DNA from 3 places in the Agrobacterium sp. genome. Region 1 is predicted to be linked to each of the others. Evidence: predicted binding sites of a transcription regulator. Region 1 holds the regulator's gene; each other region holds the start of a gene.
What was found. The regulator LexA, encoded in region 1, represses DNA repair genes until DNA is damaged. The targets are predictions, from matches to a motif close to TGTTCNNNNTGTGTTCNG.

Region 1 (4,195 bases):
CCTTGTCGCCATGCTGCTGATGCCTTTCGGGCTTGATGCTCCGTTCCTCAAGGTCATGGGTTACGGTATGGCTCTCGTGATCGAAGTTTCCCGGGAGGTGGCCTCCTGGGGAGGAAGCGCTGCGACGGGGCGGCCACATGGCTGGTTCCTGGGGCTTGCCTCCGTTGGTTTTCTGCTGCTGGCATTGTTACGCAGCCGGCTGGCGCTTCTTGGTTTGCCGTTTCTGGTCCTCGCCTTTGGCCTGTCGGCGGCCACGGCCTATCGCAATCCGCCTCATCTGCTTGTTCATGAGGATGGCATGCTGGTGGCGCTGCTGGAGGATGGCAAAGCCTACACGACGAAAACACGGCCGCAGGGTTTCGTTTATGACCAGTGGCAAAGGGCACTGCTGCTGCCGGAACAGCCAGTTCCGCCGGTCTTTCTCAAGAGCGAGGCTGCGGCAACCACCGTGGCTTTGACCAAGGCGAAGCTTGATCCGGAAAAGATGAGGGCGGTTACACGGCAGATGACGGTGGCCCTGAGAGACGCGGAGCCCGGTATTTTCACCTGCAGCAAAGGCATATGGTGTGCCGCACGCGCGGGAAGCGGCGAATGGATCATCGTTCTGGAAGATGGTCGATTTGCCGGAAAGGCTTGTGATATCGCCGATATTGTCGTCGTTTCCCGCAGAACATCCTTCTCCCAATGCCGCTCGGGCGCACTCTTGCTTAACCGCGATATCCTGCGGCGGATCGGTTCACTGGAAATAGACTTTGCCGGCAGCGATCAGGTAGCGGTAGTCGGCAGGTTGCGCGCCGCGATAGCCGGCATGGACAGGCCCTGGAGCGAACATCGCTATTACGACTGGAAAAGCGGCCGTTTTGACCATGAGGTCCCTGATGCCGTCACGCGGTTGCTGGCGGCACCACAATGAGGGCCGCCAGCCTGGATCGTCAGGCCTTGATGCGCAGATCCGTCGTCAATTCGCCGATCCCGCCGATTTCCTCTTCATGCGCCGCGTCGCGCCAGGTTTCCTTCAGTCCGGCCTCGTACCATTCGCGCATGGCGGGCAGGGCGAGCAGCCGGTCACAATAGGCTTTCGCTGCGGGCGAAAGTTCCGCGCCATAGGTCTGGAAACGGAAAGCCACCGGGCAGAAGAAGGCATCGACCGCCGTAAATTTCTGGCCGGCAAGAAAGGGCCCGCCAAATTTTGCCAGGCCTTCGCTCCACAGCGCATCAACGCGCTTTATGTCGGCCGCTAGCCCGGTATCACCACCCTTCGGTTTTACGCGAATGCCGACCGACATGGGGTAGAGATTGCGCAGCGAGAAAAAGCCCGCATGCATTTCGCTCGCAGCCGAACGCGACCAGGCTCTTGCCTGCTTGTCGCTCGCCCAGACGCCCTGATGTCGCTCCGCCAGATATTCGGCGATCGACAACGATTCCCAAACCGTCACGCCTTCATCAACGAGGCAAGGCACCTTGCCGGTTGGCGAAAAGGTGGAGAAGGAAACGCCTTCGCCGAAGGGAACGAGTTTTTCATCGAAAGCAATGCCGAGCGTGCGCATCAATACCCATGGCCGCAGTGACCATGAGGAATAGTTCTTGTTGGCGATATAAAGATCGTACATGGCGTGTTCCCCGATATGATGCGCATTTCTATACCGGCGGATGGGCCCAGGAATATTGCAAATAATCCATGGCTCCCATAAGCCGCATTGATGAGTGGGGCAGGAAGAAAAGAAGCACCTGCACGTCACCATTCGGAGATGACGACGAAACACACCGCGACGAGACTGATGACCTGCATCCTTTCTCAACGAAATTAAGGATGCTCATTTTCAATCATCTGTTTCTTACCGCTGCCTGCTGGCCTTCGCGATAAAAGATGTGCGGACCTGCCAGACGATGTCGTTTCTCACTTATGCAGAGCCGCATCGTTCCAAGGAGCAAGCTGCAATGCTCCATAAGGGGAGCGCCATAATCTTGATGGTGCCCGCAGCAAAAGGAATTGCGGCCCCATGCCTTGAATCAATGGTAACGGCGGATCAGCCCTACCAGCTTGCCCTGGATTTTCACCCGGTCCGGTCCAAAAATACGCGTTTCATAGGCTGGGTTTGCCGCCTCGAGCGCAATGGAGGCGCCCTTGCGACGGAAACGCTTCAGGGTGGCTTCCTCATCATCCACCAGCGCTACGACGATATCACCCGGATTCGCCGTATTGCCATTGCGGATGATGACGGTATCGCCATCAAAAATGCCGGCCTCGATCATCGAGTCGCCCTTGACCTCAAGAGCGTAATGTTCGCCCGAACCGAGCATATCAACAGGCACGGCCACATCGTGGGTATTGTTCTGGATGGCGGAAATCGGCACACCGGCGGCAATGCGGCCCATGACCGGCACGGTGACGGCCCCGACGAGATCATTGGCCGGCGTCTTGGGGGCAGGGGCCGCTTCCGGCGCCTTGGCCTTGCCAAGGCTGCCTTCGATGACGCTCGGCGAAAAGCCGCGCTGCGGCCTTGCACCCGGCGTATAGGCCTCAGGCAGCTTGATGACTTCCAGCGCTCGCGCTCTATTTGGTAGCCGGCGAATAAACCCGCGCTCTTCGAGGGCGGTGATCAGGCGGTGGATGCCAGATTTCGAGGCAAGATCGAGTGCGTCCTTCATTTCATCGAAGGATGGCGGCACGCCGGACTCTTTCATTCGTTCATGAATGAAGAGAAGCAATTCCTGCTGTTTGCGCGTGAGCATGAGGAAAACACCCTTTAGAATCGTAGTGGAAGTCGCGAAACAAATACAGAACGAACACTATATGTTCCATATGTGTTCCGCAATCCCCTAAAATTTCGTGAAGCTGCTATCTGTTGTTTTGATGATTTGCTTCTTGGCCTACGATTGTGCTTTTCTGCGGCCCAAATCGTCCAGGCATGTCCGGGCGGAGTGCCAGCGCAGGAAACAGGTCATGATGAAATCCCATAGCGTCGATCATCTCGTTCTGCCGGTGCAGGATATCGGCGTTGCCGCGAAACGTCTCGCCAGCCTTGGATTTACGGTCTCACCGGAGGCTTTGCATCCTTTCGGCACCCGAAATGCCTGTGTTTTTTTTACCGACGGGACCTATCTGGAGCCGCTCGTAATTGCTGATCCGGCTAAATATAATGCGTCGGCAGACAGGGGAGATGTGTTCACGGGCAGGGACAGGGCCTTCCGGCAACGTGACGGGCGGGAGGGTTTTTCGGCTCTTGTCGCCAAAACCGAAGATGCCCTTGCCGACCATGACAGGTTTCTGACGTCTGGCGTGTCAGCGGGCGATGTGTTCCAGTTTTCGCGGCCTGTGCGGATGCCGGATGGATCGGAAAGCGAGGCGGCGTTCCGGCTGGCTTTTGCGGCAAGCGGGGCGGCGGATTTCTTTCTGTTTAGTTGTCAGCGGCTGCAGGCCCTGCCGGGCGATCGAACAGTGCTGGAGCGCCATGCCAACGGTGTCTCCGGCCTCAGTGAAATCGTTCTGTTCTCCGGTGATGATCCGAACGCGGCGCGCTTGATCGAAACGGTGTTTGGTTGTGAGGGCAGAATATCTCCGGATGGTGATATGGTTTTCGCGACTGGCAATGCGCGCATCAGATTGACCGGAAAACCTGATTTCAGCGGACAGGCTCCGAATACTCCTGATTGGAGAGGCGGCGGATTGCGCGGTGCGGGCATCGTCTTTTCGTCACACGATCTTGCCGTGACAGAGGCGGCGCTTGCTGCTAATGGCGTGTCCTGCGCAAAAGCGGGCGGTCGCCTGGTGGTGCCCGCAGCACCTGGTCAGGGCGTTGCCTTCGCCTTCGAGGAAAAATGATGAGCGTTACGAACAATCTCAAAGTCACCGCCGGCGACGGCGCCAGCAAGGTTTCCTTTTCCAATACCGAGCGTTTTTCGCTGATCGCCGGCCCCTGCCAGATGGAAAGCCGGGAACATGCTTTCATGATCGCTGGCATCCTGAAGGAGCTTTGCGACAAGCTGGGGATCGGGCTCGTTTATAAGTCCTCCTTCGACAAGGCGAACCGCACCTCGCTTTCCGGCAAGCGCGGCATCGGCCTTGACAGTGCGATGCAGGTTTTCGCTGATCTCAAGAAGGAATTCGGCTTTCCTGTTCTGACCGACATTCACACCGAGGAGCAATGCGCCATCGTTTCCGAGGTGGTGGATGTGCTGCAGATTCCGGCTTTCC
Region 2 (4,195 bases), on a different contig from region 1:
AAGTCCGGCACTTGCGTGGGCTTTGGCCAGAGCAGGATCGGCGAGATAGGTCTTTATCGCGTCTCTCAGCGAGGCATAGTCACCCGCATCGACAACCGCCCCGGTCTCGCCCGTGACGATCATTTCCTCGTAAGCGCCGGCATTACTGGCGACAACGGCCGTCCCGGAGGCCATGGCTTCGAGCGGTGTCAGGCCGAAACCTTCATTGCGGGATGGGGCGACATAGAGCGTCAGCCGCCGGTACCAGGGCTTGATGTCGTCAACTTCGCCCTGAAATACGATGCGGTCGGCAAGGCCGGCTGCGGCGACATCGGCCTTGAGCGCATCACCGAAGGCCTTGTGTTCCGCCGTGACGCGGCCGGACACTACAGCTGTCCATTGCGGATGGTTGGGCAGAAGTTCGATCATGGCGCGCACAAATAGATCGGTGCCCTTCTGGTGGCGCACGCGTCCGAAACAGCCGATCAGATATTGGCCCGGCAGGCCGGTTGCCGCGATCGTATCTTCCGGACCGGTGGCCGGGTGGAAAAGGTCGGTATCGACGCCATGCATGACGACGCGATGGGGCACTTCCAGGAACGAGCCGGAGCGGGCGTTGGTCGCAACCACGGCATCCATCTTCGAAATCAGAAAACGGGTATAGGCGGAATGCCGCCTCTGTGCCGCGGAGGTAAAGAGCAGCTTCACCTTCATGCGCAGCACATCGCGCATCAGAAGACCCGGCAGCATTTCGAGGTTGCGGCGGGCATGCCAGATGCGCGGGCCACCCTGCGGGCCGTTTTGCCAGAGCCGCGACAGATCGCGGAAACGCACATGCGGCAGATGCGGCGGCAGGCCGGGGCCGATGGTGGCCACCTTCTGTCCCAGCCGGTTCTGCACCGGTATCAGCTGGACGATGGTGGAGGTGACGCCGGAGAGCCTGCGCTTGAAGTTCGGCGCAAGCACCTGCACATCTTTCAGACTGACGTGGGACAAGATGGGCTTCCGTCTCTACGGCTGGTTTGGAGATTCAATACGTCAAAAAGCAATGCGCCCGTGTGGGGCGCATTGCACGTCGGGGCAATCAGCCCCACTGTACCGCGAGAATCTCGTAGCCCTTGGCGCCGCCGGGCGCGTTGACTTCGATGCTGTCGCCGACTTCCTTGCCGATCAGGGCGCGGGCAATCGGCGAGGAGATGGAGATGCGGCCAGCCTTCACATCGGCTTCCTGGTCGCCGACGATCTGGTAGGTTCGTTCCTCGTCGCTATCTTCGTCGATCAGCTTGACGGTGGCGCCGAACTTGATCTTGGAACCGGACATCTTGGACAGGTCGATGACTTCCGCGCGTGCGGTCAGGTCTTCGAGTTCGGTGATGCGGCCTTCATTGTGGCTCTGGGCTTCCTTGGCAGCATGGTACTCGGCGTTTTCCGAAAGGTCGCCATGGGCGCGCGCTTCCGCAATTGCCTCGATGATACGGGGACGCTCCTCCTGCTGGCGAAAGCGCAGCTCCTCCTGCAGCTTGACGAATCCACCCTGAGTCATCGGTACTTTTTCTACCATTTTTTTATCCTTCGCATTCCGGTCGCTTTACTTGCAGACACAAAAAGAAACAGGTTCCGGAGAGGAACTCCGGAACCATGCCAAAATCATAACTGAGCCGACTATATCAGAAGACGACAGCGAAATGCCAGCAAATTTGAGGTGTGAGTATTTCCTCATTCAATCAAAGGCTTGACTGCCATTATTGACATTCTTCAATGGAACATATAGTGAACATTGCTATGAAGAAGTCGATCAGGCAACGGCTGGCCATTCTCTCCGACGCGGCGAAATATGATGCCTCCTGCGCATCGAGCGGCACGACAAAACGCAACTCCGCAGTGTCAGGCGGTCTGGGCTCCACGGAAGGGTCGGGCATCTGCCATGCCTATGCGCCGGACGGGCGCTGCATTTCGCTCCTGAAAATTCTGCTGACCAATTTCTGCATCTATGATTGCGCCTATTGCATTAACCGCTCTTCCAGCAATGTCGAGCGAGCGCGGTTTACGCCAGAAGAAGTGGTTTGGCTGACGCTGGAGTTTTATCGGCGTAACTATATCGAGGGGCTGTTCCTGTCCTCCGGCATCATCCGCTCCTCCGATCACACGATGGAAGAGATGGTGCGCGTGGCGCGTGAACTGCGCGTTACCCATGGTTTTCGCGGCTATATCCACCTGAAATCCATTCCCGAAGCGTCGCCCAGGCTGATCGAGGAGGCGGGGCTTTATGCGGATCGTCTTTCGATCAATATCGAATTGCCGACCGATAGCGGCATTGGCCGTTTCGCGCCGGAAAAGCAGCCCGCCAATATTCGCCGCTCCATGGCCGATATCCGTTTGAAGATCGAGGAGGCGGGGGAGCCGACCGTCCGGACACGCAAGACCAAGCGCTTTGCGCCGGCCGGTCAGAGCACGCAGATGATCGTGGGGGCCGATGGCGCAGACGATAGCACCATTCTCTCCACCAGCGCCCGGCTTTATGGCAGCTACGGTTTGCGGCGCGTTTATTATTCGGCCTTCAGCCCCATTCCGGATTCGTCGAAGAACCTGCCGCTCATCAAGCCGCCGCTCATGCGTGAACACCGGCTTTATCAGGCCGACTGGCTGTATCGCTTTTATGGCTTCGACATCGGTGAGATAACCGCGATCGGGGGCGATGGCATGCTCGATCTCGATATCGACCCGAAGCTCGCCTGGGCGCTGAAGCATCGCGAGCGTTTCCCTGTGGACGTCAACGTGGCGGATCGGGAAATGCTGCTGCGCGTGCCCGGTTTCGGTACGAAAACGGTCGCATCCATTCTGTCGTCGCGACGGTTCCGGCGGTTGCGGCTGGAGGATATCGCCCGCTTTGGTGTTTCCCTGAAAAAGGTGAAGGCCTTCATCGTCGCAGAGGGCTGGACGCCGGGCAAGCTGACCGAGCGGCCGGATTTGCGGGCGATGTTTGCGCCGCAGCCCGAGCAATTGTCGCTCCTGTGATGTACGGCCCGGTTCTGGAAGGGCGGGGTGATTTCGGCGAGTGGCGCGATGCCGCCCGCGCGGCGCTTGCCGCCGATATTCGACCCGAGATGATTGACTGGCGGTTGCGGGATGACGGGGCAGGGCTGTTGGATTTTGCCGGCGAGCCCTTGCCGGCGGCCGGTTCTGGGTCCGGGCAGGTTTCCGTTCCAGCTTCGTTCGTGGCGCTGGCGCAGGCCGTCATCTGTCATAGCGATGCAGGCCGTTTTGCACTGCTTTACCGGCTGTTGTGGCGGCTGAGGCAGGATCGCGCACTGTTGCAGTTCAAGTCCGATCCGGATGTTTCAGAGGTCCGGCTGCTTGAGAAATCCGTCAGACGCGATTGTCACAAGATGACTGCTTTTGTCCGTTTCAAGGAAGTGCCCTTGCCTCAGGGGCAGGGCGGGCGGCGGCGGTTTATTGCCTGGTTTGAGCCTGACCATTTCATCGTCGAGCGCACGGCCGCGTTTTTCCAGCGGCGGTTTACCGACATGGACTGGCTGATCGCCACGCCGAAGGGCTCTGCACGGTGGGACGGAAACGCGCTGGAGACATCGCGGGAAGCGGCGGAAAAGCCTGATCTGACGGACGAGACGGATGAACTCTGGCGGACCTATTATGCCAATATATTCAATCCGGCCCGCCTGAAGATCAAAGCCATGACGGCGGAGATGCCAAAGAAATACTGGAAGAACCTGCCGGAAGCCGATCTCATTCCCGGTCTGATTCTCGGAGCAGAGGCGCGGGTGCTGGAGATGGCCGCCAAAGCGGCAAGCCAGCCGCAGCCGTTTCACCACCGCCTGCAGGCTGCGGCCGCTGCACGGGAGACGCCGCAACCGGTGCCGGATGGTACGCTCGCGTCGCTGGCGCGGGAGGCGGGCCATTGCACCCGCTGCCCCCTGCATTGCAACGCCACGCAGACGGTTTTCGGCTCTGGCCCAGAGGATGCGAACATCATGATCGTGGGCGAGCAGCCGGGCGATCACGAGGATCTCGCCGGCAAACCTTTCGTCGGCCCGGCCGGCCAGCTCTTTGACCGGACTCTCGCCCAAATCGGCATCGAACGCAAAAAGCTTTACGTCACCAATGCCGTCAAGCACTTCAAATACGAAACGCGCGGCAAACGGCGCATTCATCAGCGTCCGAATGCGGGCGAAGTGGAGCAATGCCGCTGGTGGCTCAA
Region 3 (4,195 bases), on a different contig from region 1:
GGTGAAGCCGGTCGCACAGAACTGATTGGGTTCAGGAACTGAAAAGAAAAGGCCTGGAAAGCGCAAGCTTTCCGGGCCTTTTTTGTTGGTTGCGAGGCCTTCTGCTTTCACACCGTCATCCTCGCCCTTGAGGCGAGGATCCATTCCTGCGAGCGCATCGTGGATCCTCGGATCAAGCCTGAGGATGACTGAGAAGACGATTTTTTCTTCAGTTCAGCGCCACGGCGATCTCAGCAGCAAGCTGCGCATTGTTGCGCACCAGCGCAATATTGGTCTCCAGGCTGCGGCCATCTGTGAGGCGGAAAATATCGCCGAGCAGGTAGGGGGTGACTTCCTTGCCGGTGACTTCGTCGCGCTCGGCGTGCGAGATGGCGCGGTTGATGTAGATTTCCATCTCCTCGCGCGGAATTTCGTCTGCTTCCGGCACGGGATTGGCCACCAGCATGCCGCCGTCGATGCCCAGCTGTTCGCGGGTTGCCTGGAAATTGGCAATCGCCGCCGGGCTATTGAGCGAAAGCGGGCTCGACAGGCCGGAAGAGCGGGACCAGAAGGCCGGGAATTCTTCCGACCCGAAGGTGACGACAGGCACGCCGTTGGTTTCGAGAACCTCCAGCGTCTTCGGAATATCGAGAATGGCTTTCGCGCCGGCGCAGACGACGATCACGCCGGTCTTGGCAAGCTCGGTCAGATCGGCGGAGATGTCGAAGGTCTCTTCCGCGCCCTTGTGCACGCCGCCGATACCGCCTGTCGCAAAAACGCGGATGTCGGCGCGGGCGGCGGCGATCATGGTGGCTGCAACCGTGGTCGCGCCCGTGCGGCGCTCGGCGATGGCAAAGGCGATATCGGCGCGCGAGACCTTCATGGCGTCGGTTGTCTGGGCAAGCGCCTCAAGCTGGTCCTTCTCAAGACCGATATGCAGCGTGCCGTGAATGACGGCGATGGTGGCCGGAACCGCACCCTGATCGCGGATGATCTGTTCGACGCTTTCGGCCATCTCGATGTTGCCGGGATAGGGCATGCCATGGGTGATGATGGTCGATTCAAGCGCCACGATCGGCGCGCCGCGCTGCTTGGCTGCGGCGACTTCCTGAGAATAGACGATGGGCAGGAGCGGGGAGATGGGGCGGGTCATGGCATCTGTTCCAGTTTTCAAAAGCGGGTTCATGCCAGCATTTCAGCCTGGGGAACAAGCCCCAACATGGCTTCGACACTGTCTTTTGATAGTTCATGCGAGGTGGCGAAGGGGGACTGCACGGTGATGGCCGCCGCGGCCGCCCCCTGTCGCAAGGCCTCCGCAATCGTCTTTCCCTCGGCGATGGCGGCGAGATAACCAGAGGCCATGGCGTCGCCCGCACCGGTGACATCCTTCACCTCGCGGATGAGAGGCGGGTGGAGGATTGCTTTTTCCGTTCCATTGAAGGCAACGACTTCGCTTGCGCCGCGGGTAACGACGCCGCCGCAAAGCCCGGCCTTGCGCAGAATATCCGGCCAGTCGCGGACATTGGCCGCCGTCTCGCCGGTCAGCGCGCGGGCTTCCGCCTCGTTCATGAAGAGGACGTCGATATCGCCGAGCGTCGCTTTCAGCTTCACCGCCTTGGCGGGCGATATGGCAATGGCGGCCAGCGGTTTTTCGCAGGCGCGGGCAACGAGGCCGAGCGCCGTCAGCGTATCATCAGGCAGATTGGCGTCGCAAAGCAGGATATCGCTCGCAGTGATCGCCTCCCGCACGGCGCGTATCTTCAGGCGGCGCGGGGTGAAGAGCTTGTAGAGGTCCATATCCGCAAGCGCGATGACGAGGTTGCCGTCACGCTCCAGAATGGCGGTGTAGCTTGGCGTGCGGCGGTCGAGGAAGGTGAAGGGCGTGTCTTCAACGCCCGCCTGCTTCGCAGCCTCCGCCACCGCTTCGCCTGTCACGTCACCGCCGCGCGGAGCAATGATGCGGACCTGAAAACCGAGGCGGGAGAGATTGCGCGCGGCGTTGAAACCGCCGCCGCCGGCCTCTTCCATCCACGAGCCGGGGTTGCTCGCGCCGGGCGCCGTCTCAGTCTCGATCATGCCGCGCCGGTCGATATGTGCGCCGCCCAGAACGAGTATTTTCTTCACGCTTGCGTTTCCCTCTTTGGCGGATGGAAAGACCGGACGATTCGGCCTAAACTGACGTCTTCCTGACCTCGCATCCGGTTTGCGGCGATGGGCCGGGCACGGAAAAACGAAAGCAGAACAAACTACTTATCGCTATTTGTTTTCAATATGCTGGCTCAGCCTTGCGAAATGAGAACAAATAGAGTACATACCGTTTCCATACTGCTTCATTGCCTGTGCGGCTTCAATAACCTAAAGGTGGTTCGGATGGCACAAAATTCTTTGCGTCTCGTAGAGGATAAATCGGTGGATAAAAGCAAGGCACTGGAAGCGGCGCTCTCCCAGATCGAACGGTCGTTCGGCAAGGGATCGATTATGAAGCTCGGTTCCAATGAAAATGTGGTTGAGGTGGAGACCGTTTCGACGGGTTCTCTCAGCCTGGATATCGCGCTCGGCATCGGCGGTTTGCCGAAGGGGCGCATCGTTGAAATTTATGGCCCGGAAAGCTCGGGTAAGACGACGCTGGCGCTGCAGACGATTGCGGAAGCCCAGAAGAAGGGCGGCATCTGCGCCTTCGTGGATGCCGAGCACGCGCTCGATCCGGTCTATGCCCGCAAGCTTGGCGTGGATTTGCAGGGCCTTCTGATCTCGCAGCCGGATACGGGCGAGCAGGCACTTGAGATCACCGATACGCTGGTGCGTTCCGGTGCGGTTGATGTCCTGGTGGTCGACTCCGTTGCGGCGCTGACGCCGCGGGCGGAAATCGAAGGTGAGATGGGCGACAGCCTGCCGGGTCTTCAGGCCCGCCTGATGAGCCAGGCGCTGCGCAAGCTGACCGCTTCGATCTCCAAGTCGAAATGCATGGTCATCTTCATCAACCAGATCCGCATGAAGATCGGCGTCATGTTCGGTTCGCCGGAAACGACGACAGGCGGTAACGCTCTCAAGTTCTATGCGTCCGTTCGCCTCGACATCCGCCGTATCGGCGCCGTCAAGGAGCGCGAAGAGGTTGTCGGCAACCAGACCCGCGTCAAGGTCGTCAAGAACAAGATGGCTCCGCCCTTCAAGCAGGTGGAATTCGACATCATGTATGGCGAGGGTGTTTCCAAGACCGGTGAGCTCGTCGACCTCGGCGTGAAGGCCGGTATCGTCGAGAAATCCGGTGCATGGTTCTCCTATAACAGCCAGCGTCTGGGGCAGGGGCGTGAGAACGCCAAGACCTTCCTGCGCGACAATCCGGAAACGGCAAATGAGATCGAACTGGCATTGCGCCAGAATGCAGGTCTGATCGCCGACCGCTTCCTGCAGAATGGCGGCCCGGATGCCGGTGAAGGCGACGACGGCAGCGACGAGGGCTGATGCATTCCGCGAAGGTCCTGATGTCGCCGTCCGGAGACTTCGTCGAGCTGGTATAGATCAAAAGGGTCGTGCGATTTTTCTTCGCGCGGCCCTTTTTCTTTGCCTATATGTCTTGCTTCGCCTCCATGGCTGGACAGGGCAGGATGCGGACGATAAAAGCCAGTGATTTTGCAATATAGCCATCGTTTCCGGTGGCGGTGATGGACTCCAGCTGTGAGCGGTGTGTGGGCATGAGCGGTGTGAATGAAATTCGGTCGACCTTTCTCGACTACTTCAAGAAGAACGGACATGAGATCGTGCCCTCCAGCCCGCTGGTGCCGCGCAACGATCCGACACTGATGTTCACCAATGCCGGCATGGTGCAGTTCAAGAACGTCTTCACCGGTCTTGAAAGCCGTCCTTATTCCACGGCCGCTTCGGCGCAGAAATGCGTGCGCGCCGGCGGCAAGCATAACGACCTCGACAATGTCGGTTATACCGCCCGCCACCACACCTTCTTCGAAATGCTCGGCAATTTCTCCTTCGGCGATTATTTCAAGGAAGAAGCGATCACCCATGCCTGGAACCTGATCACCAGGGAATTCGGCATCGACCGCAACCGTCTGCTGGTGACTGTCTATCACACCGACGACGAGGCCTTTAACCTCTGGAAGAAGATTGCCGGTTTCTCCGACGACCGTATCATCCGCATTGCGACCAGCGACAATTTTTGGGCAATGGGCGATACCGGTCCCTGCGGTCCCTGTTCGGAAAT

Region 2: a site for LexA is predicted at 1,739-1,756, ahead of AC5I5B_RS03450 (putative DNA modification/repair radical SAM protein). Genes of this name have one in related genera too.
Region 3: a site for LexA is predicted at 2,274-2,291, ahead of recA (recombinase RecA). Genes of this name have one in related genera too.

The regions. Positions count from the first base shown of each region.
Region 1 covers NZ_JCABZP010000010.1:128,417-132,611, forward strand. The annotation lists gene AC5I5B_RS07175 (ComEC/Rec2 family competence protein) at 1-913, shown strand, start outside; gene AC5I5B_RS07180 (glutathione S-transferase family protein) at 933-1,610, opposite strand; gene lexA (transcriptional repressor LexA) at 2,011-2,733, opposite strand; gene AC5I5B_RS07190 (VOC family protein) at 2,945-3,823, shown strand; gene kdsA (3-deoxy-8-phosphooctulonate synthase) at 3,823-4,195, shown strand, end outside.
Region 2 covers NZ_JCABZP010000003.1:263,331-267,525, reverse strand. The annotation lists gene AC5I5B_RS03460 (glycosyltransferase family 4 protein) at 1-975, opposite strand, end outside; gene greA (transcription elongation factor GreA) at 1,064-1,540, opposite strand; gene AC5I5B_RS03450 (putative DNA modification/repair radical SAM protein) at 1,762-2,994, shown strand; gene AC5I5B_RS03445 (UdgX family uracil-DNA binding protein) at 2,994-4,195, shown strand, end outside.
Region 3 covers NZ_JCABZP010000002.1:48,776-52,970, forward strand. The annotation lists gene AC5I5B_RS01260 (OmpA family protein) at 1-25, shown strand, start outside; gene AC5I5B_RS01265 (pseudouridine-5'-phosphate glycosidase) at 209-1,132, opposite strand; gene AC5I5B_RS01270 (carbohydrate kinase family protein) at 1,162-2,103, opposite strand; gene recA (recombinase RecA) at 2,350-3,441, shown strand; gene alaS (alanine--tRNA ligase) at 3,672-4,195, shown strand, end outside.